Regions from separate parts of the Actinocatenispora thailandica genome, predicted to be linked through region 1. Evidence: riboswitches for the same ligand, from Rfam matches in the RefSeq annotation. Region 1 holds a riboswitch; the other holds the start of a gene.
What was found. A riboswitch is a leader RNA that binds a small molecule or an ion and turns the genes downstream of it on or off. The one in region 1 is predicted to bind thiamine pyrophosphate.
Positions count from the first base shown of each region.

Region 2: linked by a shared signal. The riboswitch ahead of thiM (hydroxyethylthiazole kinase) and the one ahead of Athai_RS19910 (ECF transporter S component) in region 1 are both predicted to bind thiamine pyrophosphate.

Region 1 covers NZ_AP023355.1:4,468,319-4,476,591, forward strand. The annotation lists gene Athai_RS19885 (Fur family transcriptional regulator) at 1-64, shown strand, start outside; gene Athai_RS19890 (serine hydrolase) at 39-866, shown strand; gene Athai_RS19895 (VOC family protein) at 966-1,673, shown strand; gene Athai_RS19900 (acyl-CoA dehydrogenase family protein) at 1,846-3,774, opposite strand; gene Athai_RS19905 (hypothetical protein) at 3,876-4,415, opposite strand; TPP riboswitch at 4,691-4,805, shown strand; gene Athai_RS19910 (ECF transporter S component) at 4,907-5,497, shown strand; gene Athai_RS19915 (ABC transporter ATP-binding protein) at 5,502-6,965, shown strand; gene Athai_RS19920 (energy-coupling factor transporter transmembrane component T family protein) at 6,965-7,765, shown strand; gene Athai_RS34285 (mannitol dehydrogenase family protein) at 7,934-8,273, opposite strand, start outside.
Region 2 covers NZ_AP023355.1:3,532,025-3,540,297, reverse strand. The annotation lists gene Athai_RS15695 (hypothetical protein) at 1-89, opposite strand, end outside; gene Athai_RS15690 (hypothetical protein) at 512-1,081, shown strand; gene Athai_RS15685 (bifunctional hydroxymethylpyrimidine kinase/phosphomethylpyrimidine kinase) at 1,251-2,738, opposite strand; gene thiE (thiamine phosphate synthase) at 2,735-3,397, opposite strand; gene thiM (hydroxyethylthiazole kinase) at 3,394-4,203, opposite strand; TPP riboswitch at 4,195-4,289, opposite strand; gene Athai_RS15665 (hypothetical protein) at 5,298-5,621, opposite strand; gene Athai_RS15660 (ATP-binding protein) at 5,695-7,110, opposite strand; gene Athai_RS15655 (NAD(P)/FAD-dependent oxidoreductase) at 7,196-8,273, opposite strand, start outside.

The DNA.
Region 1 (8,273 bases):
CGGGTACCGGCAGGTCTCGCACACCGTGGAGATCTTCGGTGACTGCCCGTCCTGCGCCGGGTGACGCGCTCGCCGCGGCCTACTCGCGCTGCGCCGGGGCGGCCGGCGGGAGCTGGCACTCGTACCTGACGCTGCACGGCGACACGGTGCTCGCCGAGGACGCGGACGCGGTGGTCGTGGCGGCGAGCGTGCAGAAGGTGGCGATCGCGGCCGCGGTGCTCACCGAGGTCGACCGGGGCCGGTTGGCGCTGACCGACACCGTGGAGCTGACCGCCGACCTGGTCGCCGAGGGCACCGGCACGCTGCACCTGCAGGCCGGCTACGGCGACCGGCTGACCGTGGCGCACCTGCTGGTCGCGCTGGTCAACGGCTCCGACAACACCGCGGTACGGCTGCTCGGCCGGCTGCTGCCGGGGCCGCGGATCAACGACTTCCTTGCCGCGCAGGGCTTCCGGCACACCCGGGTGCGGCCGCTCGCGACCGACGAGCGGCGCTTCTACCTCGGTACCACCACCGCCCGGGAGACGTACGCGCTGCTGGACCGGCTCGCGGCCGGGACACTGCTGTCGGCCGCTGGTAGCCGCGCGCTGCTGCGGGCGATGCGGTGGGCGCAGCCCGGGTACTGCGACGGCGTGCGCCGGCACATGTCGTCGACGCAGCGGCAGCGGGTCGCGGTCAAGCACGGCGCGGACGAGGACTGCCGGCACGAGGTCGGCGTCGTGTTCGGCCCCGACGGTGCGCCGGCCGCCACGTTCGTCTTCCTCGCCGACCGGCTGCCCGAACCGGACGACTACGGCGGAACCCATCCCGCGGTACGCGCGCACGCGCAACTCGGCCGGCACCTGCTCGATGCGGTGGGCGGCTGAGATCGGCCAATCCGGTTGCGGCGCCGTGTCCGAGCTGCTTAGCGTGGCTTTCCTCACAGCCGGGGAGCGGCCCCGGCCAGGACGGATCGGAGACCGGGAATGGCCCGACTCGACGCACTCTGTTTCGACTCGCACGATCCCGCCGGGCTGGCCGCCTTCTGGGCCGGCGTGCTCGGCTGGGAGCCGGCGGACGATCCGGCCGGCGCGGCGCTGACACCCACCGACGACACCGGTTTCCGGATCCGATGTCTGCCCTCCGAGCAGCCCAAGCGGGACCAGAACCAGATCCACTTCGACCTGACCAGCACCTCGGCGGAGCAGCAGGAACGCACGGTGGCGCGGGCGCTGGAACTCGGCGGTCGGCACATCGACATCGGGCAGGGACCGGACGCCGAGCACGCGGTACTGGCCGATCCCGAGGGCAACGAGTTCTGCGTGCTGCCGGCCGGCAACAGGTTCCTCGCCGACTGCGGCTTCCTCGGCGCGCTGGCCTGCGACGGCACCCAGGCCGTCGGGTACTTCTGGAGCGCGGCGCTCGGCTGGCCGCTGGTGTGGGACCAGGACGAGGAGACCGCGATCCGGTCACCACACGGCGGCCCGAAGGTCACCTGGGGCGGCCCGCCCGTGGCGCCCAAGCTCGGCAAGAACCGGCTGCACTTCGATCTCGCGCCGGACGGCGACCCACAGGCCGAACTGGACCGGCTGCTCGCGCTCGGCGCGAGCCGGCTGGACATCGGCCAGGGCGACGTCGACTGGACCGTCCTCGCCGACCCCGACGGCAACGAGTTCTGCCTGCGAAACCGCTGAATCACCGCCCCGCCCGCCGGCCGCCGCCCGCCGCCCGCCGCCCGCCGCCCGCCGCCCGCTGGCCGCTGGCCGCGTCGATCATGGGGTTGTCGGCTAGGTAAGCGCTTGCCCGAAAGACAACGCCATGATCAACTTCGCCGGGCGACGGGGCCGGGGGTGGGGGTGGGGTCGGTCAGCGCGGGACGTGCCGGCGCACGCTGGGCACCGTGGCGGGCCCGGGTTCGTGGTGGGCGACCCACGGCCCGTCGTCGCTCGGCGGCAGGATGCCGTCCTCCAGGAACGCGTACCGGCCGTCGAGCACCCGAGCCGCAGCCCGGCGGGCCAGCTCGTCGTCGTTGCGCCACAAGGCATCGAACAGCGCGTCGGCCCGCGCGGTGGCCTGCACGCAGAACAGGTCGGCGAGTTCGGCGGAAGCGGCCGCCTGCGGCGCGCCGGCGCGCTCGTCCCGGCTGGCGCGCACGCAGGCCGCGGTCATCGCGAACAGCTCGGCGCCGATGTCGACGATGCGACCGAGGAACCGTTCCTTGCGCTCCAGGCCGCCCTGCCAGCGCGCCATCGCGTAGAACGTGGACCGGGCCAGGCGCCGGCTCGCCCGCTCCACGTACCGCAGGTGCCGGGCCAGCGGCCCGAACTCGGCGTACGAGGCCGGGTTCTGGCCCCGGCCCACCGCCAGGCCGGGCAGCCAGTGCGCGTAGAACGCGCCGGCCCTGGCGCCCGCGCGCGCCTTGCCGGGCAGCGCCACCTCCGGGTCGATCAGTTCACCGGCGACCGACAGGTGCTGGTCGACCGCCTCGCGCGCGATGAACAGCCGCATGATCTCGCTGGAGCCCTCGAAGATCCGGTTGATCCGCATGTCCCGCAGCAGTTGCTCGGTGCGGATCGGGCGCTCGCCCCGGGCGGCCAGCGAGTCGGCCGTCTCGTACCCGCGGCCACCGCGGATCTGCATCCCCGCGTCGACGATGCGCCAGCCCAGCTCCGAGGCGTACAGCTTGGCGATCGCGGCCTCGATCCGGATGTCGTTGCGGTCGTCGTCGGCGAGCAGGTCGCACAGGTCGAGCACCGCCTCCATGCCGTAGGTCCCGGCGGCCATCTCGGCGAGTTGGCCGCCGACGGCCTCGTGCTTGCCGACCGGCTTGCCCCACTGCACCCGGGCCGCGGCGAACTCGCGCGCCACCGCCAGGCTGTACTTGGCGGCGCCGACGCACGGCGCCGGCAGTGCCAGCCGGCCGGTGTTCAGCGTGGTGAGGGCGATCTTCAGGCCCTGCCCCTCGGCGCCGATCCGGTCCTCGGCCGGCACGTGCACGTGGTGGAAGCGGGTGACGCTGTTCTCCAGGCCGCGCAGCCCCATGAACGCGTTGCGCCGCTCGACCGTGATGCCCTCGGCGTCGGCCGGTACGACGAAGGCGGTGATCCCGGCGTCGGGGACCCGGGCCAGCACCACCAGCAGGTCGGCGAGCACGCCGTTGGTGGCCCACAGCTTCACCCCGTCGATCCGGTACCCGCCGTCGTCGGTGCGGGTGGCGCTGGTGGCCAGCCGCGCCGGATCGGAGCCGACGTCCGGCTCGGTGAGCAGGAACGCGCTGATCTCACCGGCGGCGAGCCGCGGCAGGTACTTGCGTTTCTGCTCCTCGGTGCCGAACAGCTTGAGCGGCTGCGGCACCCCGATCGACTGGTGCGCGGACAGCAGCGCGGCGACCGCCGGTGACGCCGAGGAGATGACCATCAGGGCGCGGCCGTAGTAGTACTGCGACAGGCCGACCCCGCCGTACGACGGGTCGATCTTCATCCCGAACGCGCCGAGCTCGCGCAGGCCGCGCAGGGTGTCGTCGTCGATGCGGTCGTCGCGCTCGATCCGGCGGCCGTCGATGCGGGTGGCGGCGAACTCGCGCACCTTCGCGAGGTACGCCTCGCCGCGCTCGACGTCGGCCGGGTCCGGCTCCGGGTGCGGGTGGACCAGGTCCAGCCGCAGCCGGCCGAGGAACAGCTCCTTGCCGAAGCTGGGCTTGCGCCACTCGGTCTCGCGGGCCTGCTCGGCGGCCCGGCGTGCGGCCGCCTCGTCGACGTGTCGGCCCGGGTGCTCGTCGCGCACGGTCGCGGTCATCTCGACCCCCTCGCTGCGGCTCTGTTGTCGAGGCTACTCGTGGGTGTTACCCACAGGTAGCCAAATCACACAGGTCGTGCCGGAGCGAGCCGGACGGACGATCAGTCGCTGACCGGGAGTGCGACCGCGACCTCGGCCGGCATGGTGAAGCCGTGGAACGTGCCGGAACCGCCGATTCCGGCCAGCCGGCCGGTCCCGGCCAGCAACCGGAAGTCGCCCGCGACCAGGGAGTCCATCGACTCCGGCAGGTTGCCGGCGGTGCGCTCCGGCTGGCCGCCGACCGGCACCAGGGCGGTGCCGGGGCCGGCCAGCTCGGCCGGCACGGCGAGCTCGGGTCGGCGGTCCCGGGCGACGCCGCGGAACTGGTAGTGGATGGTGTCGGCGCCGAAGCTCAGCTCCCAGATGCCGCGGAACCCACCGGTGGCCTCGTCGGCGGCGAAGTCGACGACCTGGGCGGTCCCGAAGCCGTTGATCGGGCCACGCGCGGTGGCCCGGATCACCGAACCGGCCAGATCCGGCGTGCGGGCGAAGGTGATCGTCTGGTTGGGCCGCCCGGACTGGGTGTGGTGGCGAATCCGCGGGGTGTTGTTGCTCGCCGCGGCCGGTGCGCTCACCGCCACGGTGAGACCGGCCGCCGCCATCAGGACCGCTCCCCAACGCCTGATCATTCGTCCTCCCAATCCCGGGGGGGGGTGGCGGATGCCAACGCGTTCGAGGCTGCCACGCGAACCCGACGCCCACCGACCAACGGCCTTCGAACAACCTGTGAACCATCTCCCCCGACTCGCCGCCGCCGACCGGCCCGCCCGCACCGGCCGCGTCTGTTAGTGCGCGCACACCGCGGACTCGGGTGATTGAGCTCCTACCGCCGGGGCACTAGGGTCGTAGTCGACAACATGAGGGCCGGACGGTCCTCGCATATCGACAGGGGAGCGCACGACGCTGAGAGTGCGACACCGGTGCCGCCGGGTCGCAGACCCTCGAACCTGATCTGGGTAATGCCAGCGCAGGGAGTTCGGTTTGATCTCACGCAGTTCGGCGTGCCGTCGGCATCTCGCCGCGACACGTCGCCGTGTCCGGCATGACCGGGTACGGGTGGCTCCTCCTGGTTCACGGACTGGGAGGTACAGCGATGGGTGACACGACACGCAGCCTGAGATGGCGCACGATCGACATCGTCGTGGCGTCGGTGCTCGGCGTGGCGATCGGTGTGGTGTTCTGGGCGTGGTCGCTGCTGTGGGGCGTGTTCGGCACCGCGTTCGACTTCTTGCCGGCCGGCGGTCTCGGCATCGGCATCTGGATGCTCGGCGCCGTGCTCGGTGGGCTGATCATCCGCAAGCCCGGCGCCGCGGTGTACGTCGAGGTGATCGCGGCGCTGGTGGAGGCGCTGATCGGCAACCAGTGGGGCCTGACCTCCGTCCTGGAGGGCTTCGTCGAGGCCCTCGGCGCCGAACTGGTGTTCGCGCTGTTCGCCTACCGGGTGTTCAAGCTGCCGGTGGCGCTGCTGGCCGGCGCCGCGGCGGCGGTGTTCGCGACCGTCTGGGAATGGTTCACCTACTACCCGGCGTGGGGCTGGGGCTGGAAGCTCGCCTACACCGGCTTCGGCGCGATCAGCGGTCTGCTGCTCGCCGGGCTGCTCGGCTGGGCCCTGGTCCGGGCGATGGCCGGTACCGGGGTGCTCGACCGGTTCGGCGCCGGCCGCGAGCGCGCCCGCACCGTGTGACGTCATGACCACCCTTGCGGTACGCGGGTTCTCCTGGCGGCACGCGGGCCGTTCGGCCTGGGCGGTGCGCGACGTCGACCTGCGGGTCGAGCCGGGCGAGCGGGTGCTGCTGCTGGGGCCGTCGGGCGCCGGCAAGTCGACGCTGCTCGCCGGTATCGCCGGGCTGCTGCCCGCCGACACCGGCGAGTCGGCCGGCGAGATCCTGCTGGACGGCCGGCCGCCGGGCGGCACCCACCGGCCCGGGATCCTGTTCCAGGACCCGGAAACCCAGCTGGTGATGGCCCGCAGCGGCGACGACGTCGCGTTCGGGTTGGAGTGCCGGGGCGTACCACCCGCCGCGATCTGGCCGCGGGTCGACGACACCCTGCGTACCGTCGGATTCGGGTACCCGCGCGAGCGGGCCACCGACGCGCTGTCCGGCGGGGAGAAGCAGCGGCTGGCGCTGGCCGGAGTGCTCGCCCCGGACCCGGAGCTGCTGCTGCTCGACGAGCCGACCGCTAACCTCGATCCGGCCGGTGCCGACCTGGTCCGTGCCGCGATCGCCGGCGCACTGGCCGACCGGCGCCGCAGCATGATCCTGGTCGAGCACCGGGTGTCCGAGGCGCTGCCGCTGGTCGACCGGGTCGTGGTGCTCGCCGCCGGCGGCGGCATCGCCGTCGACGGGCCCCCGGCCAGGGTCTTCGCCGAGCACGGCGCAACGCTGGCCGAGCAAGGGGTCTGGGTGCCCGGCTCGGTGCACCCGCGGCCACGCCCGGCCCGTACCGCGGGGCCGGCCTTGCTGCGCGCCGAGCGGCTCGGCTACACCCACCGCGACCGCACCGCGCCGGCACTGTCCGATGTGGACCTTTCGGTACCGGCCGGGCAGGTGCTCGCGGTGCTGGGGCACAACGGCTCGGGCAAGTCGACGCTGGCGATGCTGCTCGGCGGGCTGCTGGCGCCCGGCACCGGGCGGGTGGTCGCCGAACCGGCGCTGACCGCCGGCCGGCCGGAGCCGAAGCCACCGTACCGGTGGCGGGCCGCGGCGCTCGCCGGCCGGATCGGCTCGGTGTTCCAGAACCCGGAGCACCAGTTCGTCGCCGCCCGGGTACGCGACGAGCTCGCGCTCGGGCCACGCCGGCTGCACCGGCCGGCCGCCGAGATCGCCGCCACCGTCGACGCGCTGCTCGACCGGCTGCGGTTGAGCCGGCTCGCCGACGCGAACCCGTACTCGCTGTCCGGCGGCGAGCAGCGCCGGCTGTCGGTGGCGACCGCGCTGTCGGCCGCACCGCGGCTGCTGGTACTCGACGAACCGACGTTCGGTCAGGACCTGCGGACCTGGCGGGAGACGGTGGCGCTGCTGGGCGAGCTGGCCGACGACGGCCGCGGCCTCGCGGTCGTCACCCACGACACCGACCTGGTCGAGGCGCTCGCGGACCGTACCGTCCGGCTGGCCGGCGGCCGGCTGAGCACCCCGGCGGGGGTGGCCTGATGCGCCTCATGCCCGCCGTCGCACCGCCGGACGCCCCGATCGCGCGGCTCAACCCGCTCGCCAAGCTCGGTGCCGCGCTCGCCGTCTCGCTGGCGGTACTGGCCTCGATCGACCCGGTGACCCCGGCGGTGGCGCTGGCCGGGGTGCTCGCGGTGCTGCCGTTCGCCGGGTTGAGCTACCGGCGGCTGCTGCGCCGCGGCTGGCCGATCCTGATCGGCGCGGCCCTGGTCGGCAGCGCGAACATGCTGTTCGCCGCCGACCAGGGCGGGGCCACCTATCTGGACCTCGGGCCGCTGCACCTGTCCTCGGTCAGCCTCGCCGGCGGCGGTGCGCTGGGGTTGCGGGTCCTCGCGATCGCGCTGCCCGGGGTGGTCGCGTTCGCCACCGTCGACCCGACGGACCTCGCCGACTGCCTGGTGCAGCAGCTGCGGGTACCGGCCCGCTTCGCGATCGGCGCGCTCGCCGCCTACCGGCTGCTCCCGCTGCTGGCCGACGAGTGGGAGCTGCTGGGCCTGGCCCGCCGGGCCCGCGGGATCGACGCCGGCGCGAACCCGCTCGCCCGCGGCCGACTGTTCGCCGCGACGATGTTCGCGCTGCTGGTGGGCGCGGTACGGCGGGGTGGCCGGCTGGCCACCGCGATGGACGCGCGCGGCTTCGACGCCGCTACCCCGCGCACCTTCGCCCGCCGGCACCCGTTCACCGGCCCCGACCGGCTGGTACTGGCCGGCGGGGTGCTGCTGGCCGCGGTGGCGCTCGCGGTCAGCATCGGCACCGGTACCTTCGTCCCGCTGGTCGGCTGACCGCGGGCACCGCCGGTCGGCCCGGCGCGGTGCCCAGCGGGCTCGGACGGCGGCGGGCCCGGCGGGCGCTCGGCCGGCGGCGTGCCCGGCGGGCTCGGACGGCGGCGGGCGCTCGGACGGCGGCGTGCCCGTCGGCCGCTGCCCGCGCCGGCAACGGGCGGGTCGGTGTCAGCCGGCGACGAGTTTCTCCAGGGTGGCGCGGGCGCCGACGCGGTGCAGCGAGTCGAGCGTGCCGAGGTAGGCCGCGGTGAACCGCTCGTCGTCGATCAGGTCGCCGAAGATGCTGCGATCGGCGAGGAACGCGAGTGGCTCGGTGCGCTGCCGCCGGGCGGCGGCGGTGAGCCGGTCGGCGAGCGGGTCGACCACGGTGATCGGCTCGCCCTGCTCGTCGACGCCCTCGGCGTAGCGCGCCCAGCTCGCCACCACGGCGGCGGCGTGCCCGATCGGGCCGCCGGTGGCCAGTTGCGCGCGGACCACCGGCAGCAGCCACTTCGGGATCCGGTCGGAG
Region 2 (8,273 bases), 940 kb from region 1:
ATGGTCGAGGTGGTGGCGGTGAGGGCCGCGCCGGCCAACAGCACCGCGCCGGTGGCGGCGAGCGCCACGAGTCTCTTCCGGACTGCCATGACGGAACCCCTTGTCACTGAGCCGAAATGGGGCTCTCACGGTATCCCGCGAGAGATGTAGCCCGCTGCCCTTGTTGACCGAAAGATTGTAATTTTCTGCCGGCTGGCCTTCGCTGCGCGCCCGTGGTGCGCCCGCCGCGCGCCCGCCGCCCGGGGTCGTGGTGCGCTCGTCGGTGTCGGTGTCGGTGTCGGTGTCGGTGTCGGTGTCGGTCGTGGTGCGCGGGCCGCGCTCGCTGCCGCAGCCGCGCGGTGCTCGTCGCGGACCCGCGTATAGCACTCGCCGCGCGGATCGGCAAGGTTGTCCACAGGGGGTCGGTCGTCCACAGATTCGTTGCGGCCCAGCCGATCCGGCTCGGAGCCGGCCGACGATGGATGCCGTCCCACCCGCCGTGCGGGTTCCGCACGAACGAAACGGAGCAGTCATGTCGCTGCAACACTCCCGCCGGGCCCGACGCCTGTCGATCGCCGGCCTGGCCGTCGGCGCGATGTGCGCGGTCGCGCCGGCCCTGCCGGCGCACGCGGGCGCCACCGCGTCTGGTGTCCGTGACTGGTCGACCCCGGTCGTGTCGCCCGCCGCCGCGTCCCGCCGGGCACCGGTGCTCGACGGGTTCCGGCTCACGCACCTGCCCACCGGCCTCGGTACTCCGTCGGACTTCGAATACGAGTGGAACGACGTGACCTTCCACTCCCGTGACTGGGAGAGCCGGCACGGCGCCGGTTGGCGGGTCGACCTGACGATCGAAACGCTGCGCGGTGACCGGCTGTCCAGCCTGGCCGCGTTGCGCGGCTACCTGACCGACTATCTGGAGCAGGATCCGGGCAGCTGGCGGTTGAGGCCGGTGCCGGTCGGCAGCCACCCCGGCCTGCGCACCGACGACCGGGTGTTCTGGCTGGTCCGACCCGGCCTCGCGGTCTCGGTCGACATGGATCCCGAGCGGTACGGCCCCTCGGAGTTGCTGCGCACCGCCCGCGGCGTGCACGAGCAGCGCTGACCCGGCGCCCCCGGCCGGCGCCCGACGCCGTCGTGCCCCCGGGCCGGCGCTCGGCGCCGTCGTGCCCTCGGCCGGCGTCCGGCGCGGTCGTGCGCGCTGGGCGCCGGCCGGGTGACCATCTGCGGTGCCGCGGCCCGACCGGTGCCGGGCCTGCCACCCGCGGTCGCGCTCAGCCCGTTGGGCGGCTGGCGGCCAGTGGCGCGGTGAAGAACGCCACTTCGTGCTGGCAGGAGACCCGGAAGGCATGCCACATCCGGTCCCGAGTCGGCTCGTCGGCCGTCGCCGCCGCGGTCGTGACGAGGTCGATGGCCCGTTCGTTCTGGGCCGCGAACTCGTCGTCACCGTAGGCGTCCAACCAGGCCCGGTACGGGTGGTCCGGCCCGCCTCGCCGGGCCAACCGGCTGCCGAGGTCCTGGTAGATCCAGAAGCACGGCAACAGCGCCGCGACGAGCACCCGGTAGTCGCCGCGCGCCGCGGCGGCCAGTAGGTGGTCGACGTAGCGGGCGGTGCTCGGCGCGACCGGTGGCTGCCCCAGCCCGCCGAGCACGGCGCGGTGCAGCCGTTCTCGCTCGGCCAGCGCGCCTCGTGCACACTCCGCCCAGAACCGTTGCTCTGTCGGACCGGTAGCGAGCATGCTCGCCGAGGCCAGCGCGCGCGAGTAGTCCCGCAGGTAGCACGCGTCCTGAGCGAGGTACCAGTCGAACGCGGCGCGGTCCAGACTGCCGTCGGCGAGTCCACGGACGAAAGGCAGCGACTCGATGTCACGTCGCACGTCGGCAACCTGGTGCCACCACCGTCCTGCCAGCTGGGCCGGCACTGGCCGGGTGTGCAGGCCGCCCCGTGACCAGAGCCCGGCGAAGTGGTGCACCGGGCCGTTCCCGCCGCCGACACGCAGATCGGCGCCGGCCGCGATCGACTCGGCCAGCCACTCCCGTGCCGACCCGACAGCGGGCACCCAGTCGCCGTGCCGCACCCGCAGTGTCGCCACCGCGGAGGACAGCGAGCAACCGGTGCCGTGCGTGTTGCGGGTGTCCACCCGCTCGCCGCGGAACTCCACGATGGTGCGGCCACCGGCCAGCCGTCCCGCGGCGTCGACCAGCGCGTCGCGCACGGTGCCCCCGGGTAGGTGCCCACCCTTGGCGAGCACCAGCACCCCGAACCGCCGGGACACGTCCAGCGCCTGTGTGGTGGCTCCGCCCCAGTCGGTGGCCGGCGCCGAGCCGGCGAGCACCGCCAGCTCGGGGATGTTCGGCGTGACCAGATCCGCCTGGCCGATCAGCCCCCGCAGCGCCCGCTCGGCACCCGCATCCAGCAACCGGTCACCGCTGGTCGCCACCATGACCGGGTCGAGGACCACCACCGGTGGCCGGCAGCTGCGCAGCCAGTGCGAGACGGCCTCGATGGCGGCGCCGTCGGCCAGCATCCCGATCTTCACCGCATCGATCTCGACGTCGTCACTGACCGCGGCCAGTTGCTCGGCCAGAAACCCCCGCGGTGGCACGTGCACGCCGCGAACACCACGGGTGTTCTGCGCGACCAGCGCGGTCACCACCGCCATGCCGTACCCACCGGTCGCCGCGATGCTCTTCAGGTCGGCCTGGATGCCGGCGCCGCCGGTGGGGTCGGTGCCGGCGATCGACAACACCCGGGGGATCACGCCGCCTCCCGCCAGGCGGCGGCCAGCCGCGTCGCTGCCCGGTACGGGTCGGGCGCCCGGCACACCGCGGCGGCCACGGCCGCCCCCGCGGCGCCGGCGGTGCGCAGGCCGGGCAGATCGTCGGCCGAGATGCCGCCGATCGCCACCACCGGCCGACGGCACAACCCGGCGAGCCGGCGAAACCCGTCGGTACCCAGCGGCGGCGGCGCATCCTGCTTCGTGTCGGTGGCATGCAGCGCGCCGATTCCGACGTAGTCGACCGGTGCCCGGTTCGCCGCAGCGAGCTGGTCGGCGGTGGCGGCGCTGAGCCCCAGTAGCGCGTCCGGGCCGATCATCGTCCGGGTCACCGGCACCGGCAGGTCGGACTGCCCGATGTGGACTCCGGCAACCCGGATACCGGCCAGCCGGGCGGCGAGATAGACATCGACCCGATCGTTGACGATCAGCGGGATCCGCGGCGGCAGCACCTCGGCGACCCGACGCACGGTGTCGAGCAGTTCGCCGCCGCGAGCGCGCTTGTCCCGCAGCTGGACGGCGGTGACGCCGCCCCGCGCGGCGGCCGCCGCGGTCTTCACCACCGACCGGCCGGCGGTGCGGCAGCTGGTCACGTCGGCGATCAGGTAGAGGGACAGGTCGGGTCGTGCCCCGGCGCCGGTCATGCCAGGCTCGCCCGGGCATCGAGCACGGCACCATCCACGACGGACAGGGCGTCCAGGAAAGCGGGGGCGAAGCTGCCCGGCCCCGCCGCGCGCTCGGCAGCGAGTTCGGCGGCCACCGTGTAGGTCAGTACCGCGGCGACGGTGCTCGCCAGCCGGTCCGGGCCGGTCGCGGCGAAGGCGGCGATGACCGCGCCAAGGGCGCAGCCGCCGCCGGTCATCCGGGTCAGGTGCACGTGCCCGTTGCGTACCCGAACGGTGTCCCGGCCGTCGGTGATCACGTCGACCGGGCCGGACACGGCGACCACCGCGCCGGTCCGGACGGCCAGCTCCGCCGCGACGTCGGCCGCCGCCTCCGCGTCGTCGGTGGCGTCGACGCCGCGTCCACCGGCGCCGGCTCCGGCCACCGCGAGAACCTCCGATGCGTTGCCGCGCACCACGTCCGGGCCGGCGTCGGACAGCACGGCGGCGAGCTCGGTGCGTACCGGCAGGGAACCGACCGCGACCGGATCCAGTACCCACGGGGTGCCGGCGGCCGTGGCCCCGGCCACCGCGGCGCGCATCGCGGCCCGGTGCTCGGCCCCGGGCGTGCCGAGGTTGACCAGCAGGCCCGAGGCGGCGGCGGCGAACCCGCCGGCCTCCTCGGGGAGGTCGACCATCGCCGGTGCGGCGCCGAGGGCGAGCAGCGCGTTCGCGGTGGTGTTGACGGCGACGGAGTTGGTGATGCACTGCACCAACGGGGTCGAGGAACGGACGGCCGCCAGCGCAGCGCGACCGGCGGCGAGCAGGGAGACAGGCGTGCGCGACATGCGCGACATCCCTTCGCTAGTACAAACTAGATCAGGTTCGACGGGTGTGATCTCAGCCCCGATGCGGGGCACCCCGTGTCACGAGTGCGGGTGACGGCCACCTCGGCGGCCGTCACCCGCACCATACATCGCCGCACCGGTCGCACCGGTCGCACCGGCCGCACCGGCCGCACTGGCCGCACTGGCCGCACTGGCCGCACCGGCCGTGCCGCCCGGGCCGCCCGGGCCGCCCGGGCCGGCCCGGTGACGATCGCGACCTCGGCGGTCCGAACACGTAGGCGTTCGGCAGGCCGGCACCCGCTGACCCGAGCCGTCAGGTGCTCGGACGAGCGCCGATCCTCGGCTGCGCCGAGCACCGCGCCGCGTTCACCACCCATGAACCGCCCGCGGCCTGCGCTGGTCCTGCACTCGAACCCGCCGAACCCCCGGGCCGACAGCGCACGACCGGGTCGAGCGATGCGGCACGCGACCGTTCCGGGCGAGCTGCACTCACGTCGGTCCCACCGATTGCCGGCGCCGCGGGTGGCCGTCGGCACCGTCCGCAGGGGGAGCGCCGTGACAGCTGTCGCCTTCTTCGGTGCCACCGGGTATGCCGGTGGCCACCTGACCAAGGAACTGCTCGCTCCTGGGCACCACGTCGTCGCGGTGGCCCGGGACGTCTCCGGGATCGAGCTGCGGCCGGCCCTGGCCGGCCCTGGCCGCCGAGGCCGGCTCGCTGTACGACGAGGCGTTCCTGGGCCGGATCGCCGGAGACGCCGACGTGCTGGCGATCGCCGTGCACGGCAACAGTGAACCAAAGCTCGCCGGCCAGATCCCGATGATCCCGCGGGTCGCCGTGGCCCATCACGTCCGTGTCGGCTTGGTCGGCGCGGCGTCGAGGGTCCCGCCGCGCGACGTCGAGACCGCACGGTGCCGCACCGACCTGCGCGGCAGGCGGCTCGTCGGACGCCGTAGCCACGGGCGCCTCGCGCGAGGTCCCGATCCAGCGGAGGCGGCGGCGGATCCTCACCGAGCAGGGTTGCGAGCGGTCACATCGCACCGGCGGACGGCGCGTGACCTGCACAGCGGGAACAGCGGCGCGAAGCGTCCGCCGGTCAGACGGGATCGGTGAACGAGACCGGCTTGCCGGTGGCGCGGGCATAGGCGATCTCCCTGCTCGTCGACTCACCGACGTACCCGCCGGGGTTGACGACCAGCACCCGGTCAGCCAGGTCGATCTTGCGCAGGTGGAGGGCGCCCAGCACGGTCCTTTGCTCGTTGGTGAGCAACTCGTCTGCTTCGTGGTCCCCGGTGCGCGGGAAGACGCCCGGTGCGACGACGATGACTCCTGCGAAGGTCAGGTCACGGTTCGCTGCACGCATCTCGTCCACGAACCGGGTGGAGCCGCAGATGCAGACGATCTCGGGTCGGCCGGGCACCCTCAGTCCTTCGGGTCGAACGGAAACCGTCAGTGTGTACCGGCAGCGCAAACAGGCACCCGAGCAACGTGGCCTAGCCGGTCGGTGCGGACAGCGGGAGGATGATCTGGAACCGGGTGTCGCCGGGATGTGAGGTGACGCGCAGGTCGCCGCCGTGCCGCTTGACCACGATCCGCCAGCTGACGTCCAGCCCGAGCCCGGTGCCCTGGCCGATCGGCTTGGTGGTGAAGAACGGTTCGAAGATCTGCTGCTGCAGCGCCGCCGGGATGCCCGGCCCGGTGTCGCCGATCTCGACGACGGCGCGGTCACCTTCCCGGCGAGTACGGATGGTCAGGGTGCCGGTGCCGTCCATCGCGTCGACCGCGTTGTCGATGATGTTGGTCCACACCTGGTTGAGTTCCGCCGCGTAGGCCGGCACCGGCGGCAGCGCCGGGTCGTACTCCTTGACGACCTTGACGTTCTCGCCGAGCTTGACCGCCATCATCACCAGCGTCGAGTCGAGCCCCTCGGTCAGGTCGACCACCCGGTGCGGCGCCCGGTCGAGCTGGGAGTACTGCTTCGCGGAGCCGACCAGCGCCGAGATGCGTCCCACCGCCTGCTGGATCTCGTTCATCAGGGTCTCGGTCTCCACCGAGTAGCCCAGCCACTTCAGCGCCGGCTCCAGGAACTCCGGCTCGGTGCTGGCCGCCAGCAGGTCCAGGTCGTCCACGGTGATCCCGGCCGCGGTCAGCACCGGTGCCATCTCCCAGCCGCGGGCGACGTCGTGGTCGTCCAGCCAGTCGGTGATGGCGTCCTCGCGGTCGCTGGTCTCCAGGGCGGTCAGCGCCGGCGCCTTCGCGACCCGGGCGACGAACTCCTCCTGCACCCCGGTGAGGTGCTTGAGCTGCTGGACGTGCAGGTCGCCGGCCGCCAGCAGGGACAGCTTGTGCCGCATCCCGGCGACCCGCTCGCGCAGCGCGTCGGTGGCCCGTACCGCGGCGGCGGCCGGGTTGTTCAGCTCGTGCGTGAGCCCGGCGGTCAGCTTGCCCAGCGCCAGCAGCCGTTCCCGCTGGGTCACCAGCGTCTCGGTGCTGCGCTTGCCGGCGAACATGCCCTGCAGCAGGTGCACCGCCATCGGGAACCACCGGCCGAACGCCGCGTTGAACTCGTCCGCCGGCAGCGCGTAGAACACGCAGTCGGTCACCGCGCGCACGCTGGAGTCGTAGGACTGCTCGATCTGGTCGCCGAAGTAGAACCGCACCGCCCCGCAGTACGCCCCGACGTGGTCGGTGCGGTTGAGCTCCACCTCGTCGCCGCGCACGGTGCGAAACAGCGACAGGGTCCCGGAGCGCAGCACGTAGAAGCAGCGGGCCGGCTCGCCCTCCCGCAGCAGCATCTCGCCGGCGGCCACCGACACCTCGTCGGCGTGTTCGGCGATCCACTCCGCCTGCTCGTCGGTGAGGTGCTCGAACAGTGCCATTCCGTCCAGCTGCGACCGTTCGACACTCATCGGCCAGCCTCCTTCGTCGCAACGTTCCCGCGGCGGGCGGTGCGCCGCCGCGCGCCCGTCGGTGTTCGGCCTCCGCCGGCAGCCATCACTGGTCTTCCAGGTACCGGTGCACCAGGGTGACGGCCATCGCGCCCTCGCCGACGGCGGCGGCGACCCGCTTCACCGACGCGGACCGGACGTCGCCGGCGACGAACACCCCCGGCTGGCTCGACTCCAGGTAGTAGGGGTCGCGGTCGAGCGTCCAGCCCGCCGGGCGCTGCCCGCTGACCAGCAGGTCCGGCCCGGTACGCACGAACCCGAGCGGGTCGCGTTCGACGACGCCGTCGAGCCAGTCGGTGTGCGGCCGGGCGCCGATGAACACGAACAGGTGGCTGGACGCGACCTCGTCGACGGCGTCGGTGAGCCGGTCGCGCAGCCGCAGCCCGACCAGGTGATCGTCGCCGAGCACCTCCTCGACCACGGTGTGCGGACGCACCGTGATGGAGTCGATCGCCTCGATCTGCTCGATCAGGTAGTGCGACATGGACCGCTTCAGCGATTCGCCGCGCACCAGGATCGTCACCGACCGGGCGTGCCGGGAGAAGAACACGGCGGCCTGGCCGGCGGAGTTGGCGCCGCCCACCACGTACACCGACTGCCCGCTGCAGGACGGCGCCTCGGTGTTCGCCGAGCCGTAGTAGACGCCGCGACCGGTCAGCCGGTCCGATCCGACGGCATCGAGCGTCCGGTACGCCACGCCGGTGGCGAGGATCACCGCATGCGCGGCGACCTCGGTACCGTCGCCGAACCGCACCACCCGGGCCGAGCCGCGGGCCTCCAGCGCCACCACGTCCCGGGCGGCCAGCACCTCGGTACCGAACTTGACCGCCTGCCGGCGGGCCCGGTCGGTCAGCTGCGAGCCGGAGACGCCGTCCGGGAAGCCGAGATAGTTCTCGATCCGGGAGCTCTGCCCGGCCTGGCCGCCGGTCGCCTCCCGCTCGACCAGGACGGTGCGCAGCCCCTCGGAGGCGCCGTAGACCGCCGCGCCGAGCCCGGCGGGACCGGCGCCGATGACGACCAGGTCGTAGAAGTCGGCGGACGGTGCGGTGGACAGCCCGACCGCGCCGGCGAGTTGGACCTCGTCGGGGGAGCGCAGCACACCGCCGTCCGGGGTGATCACCACC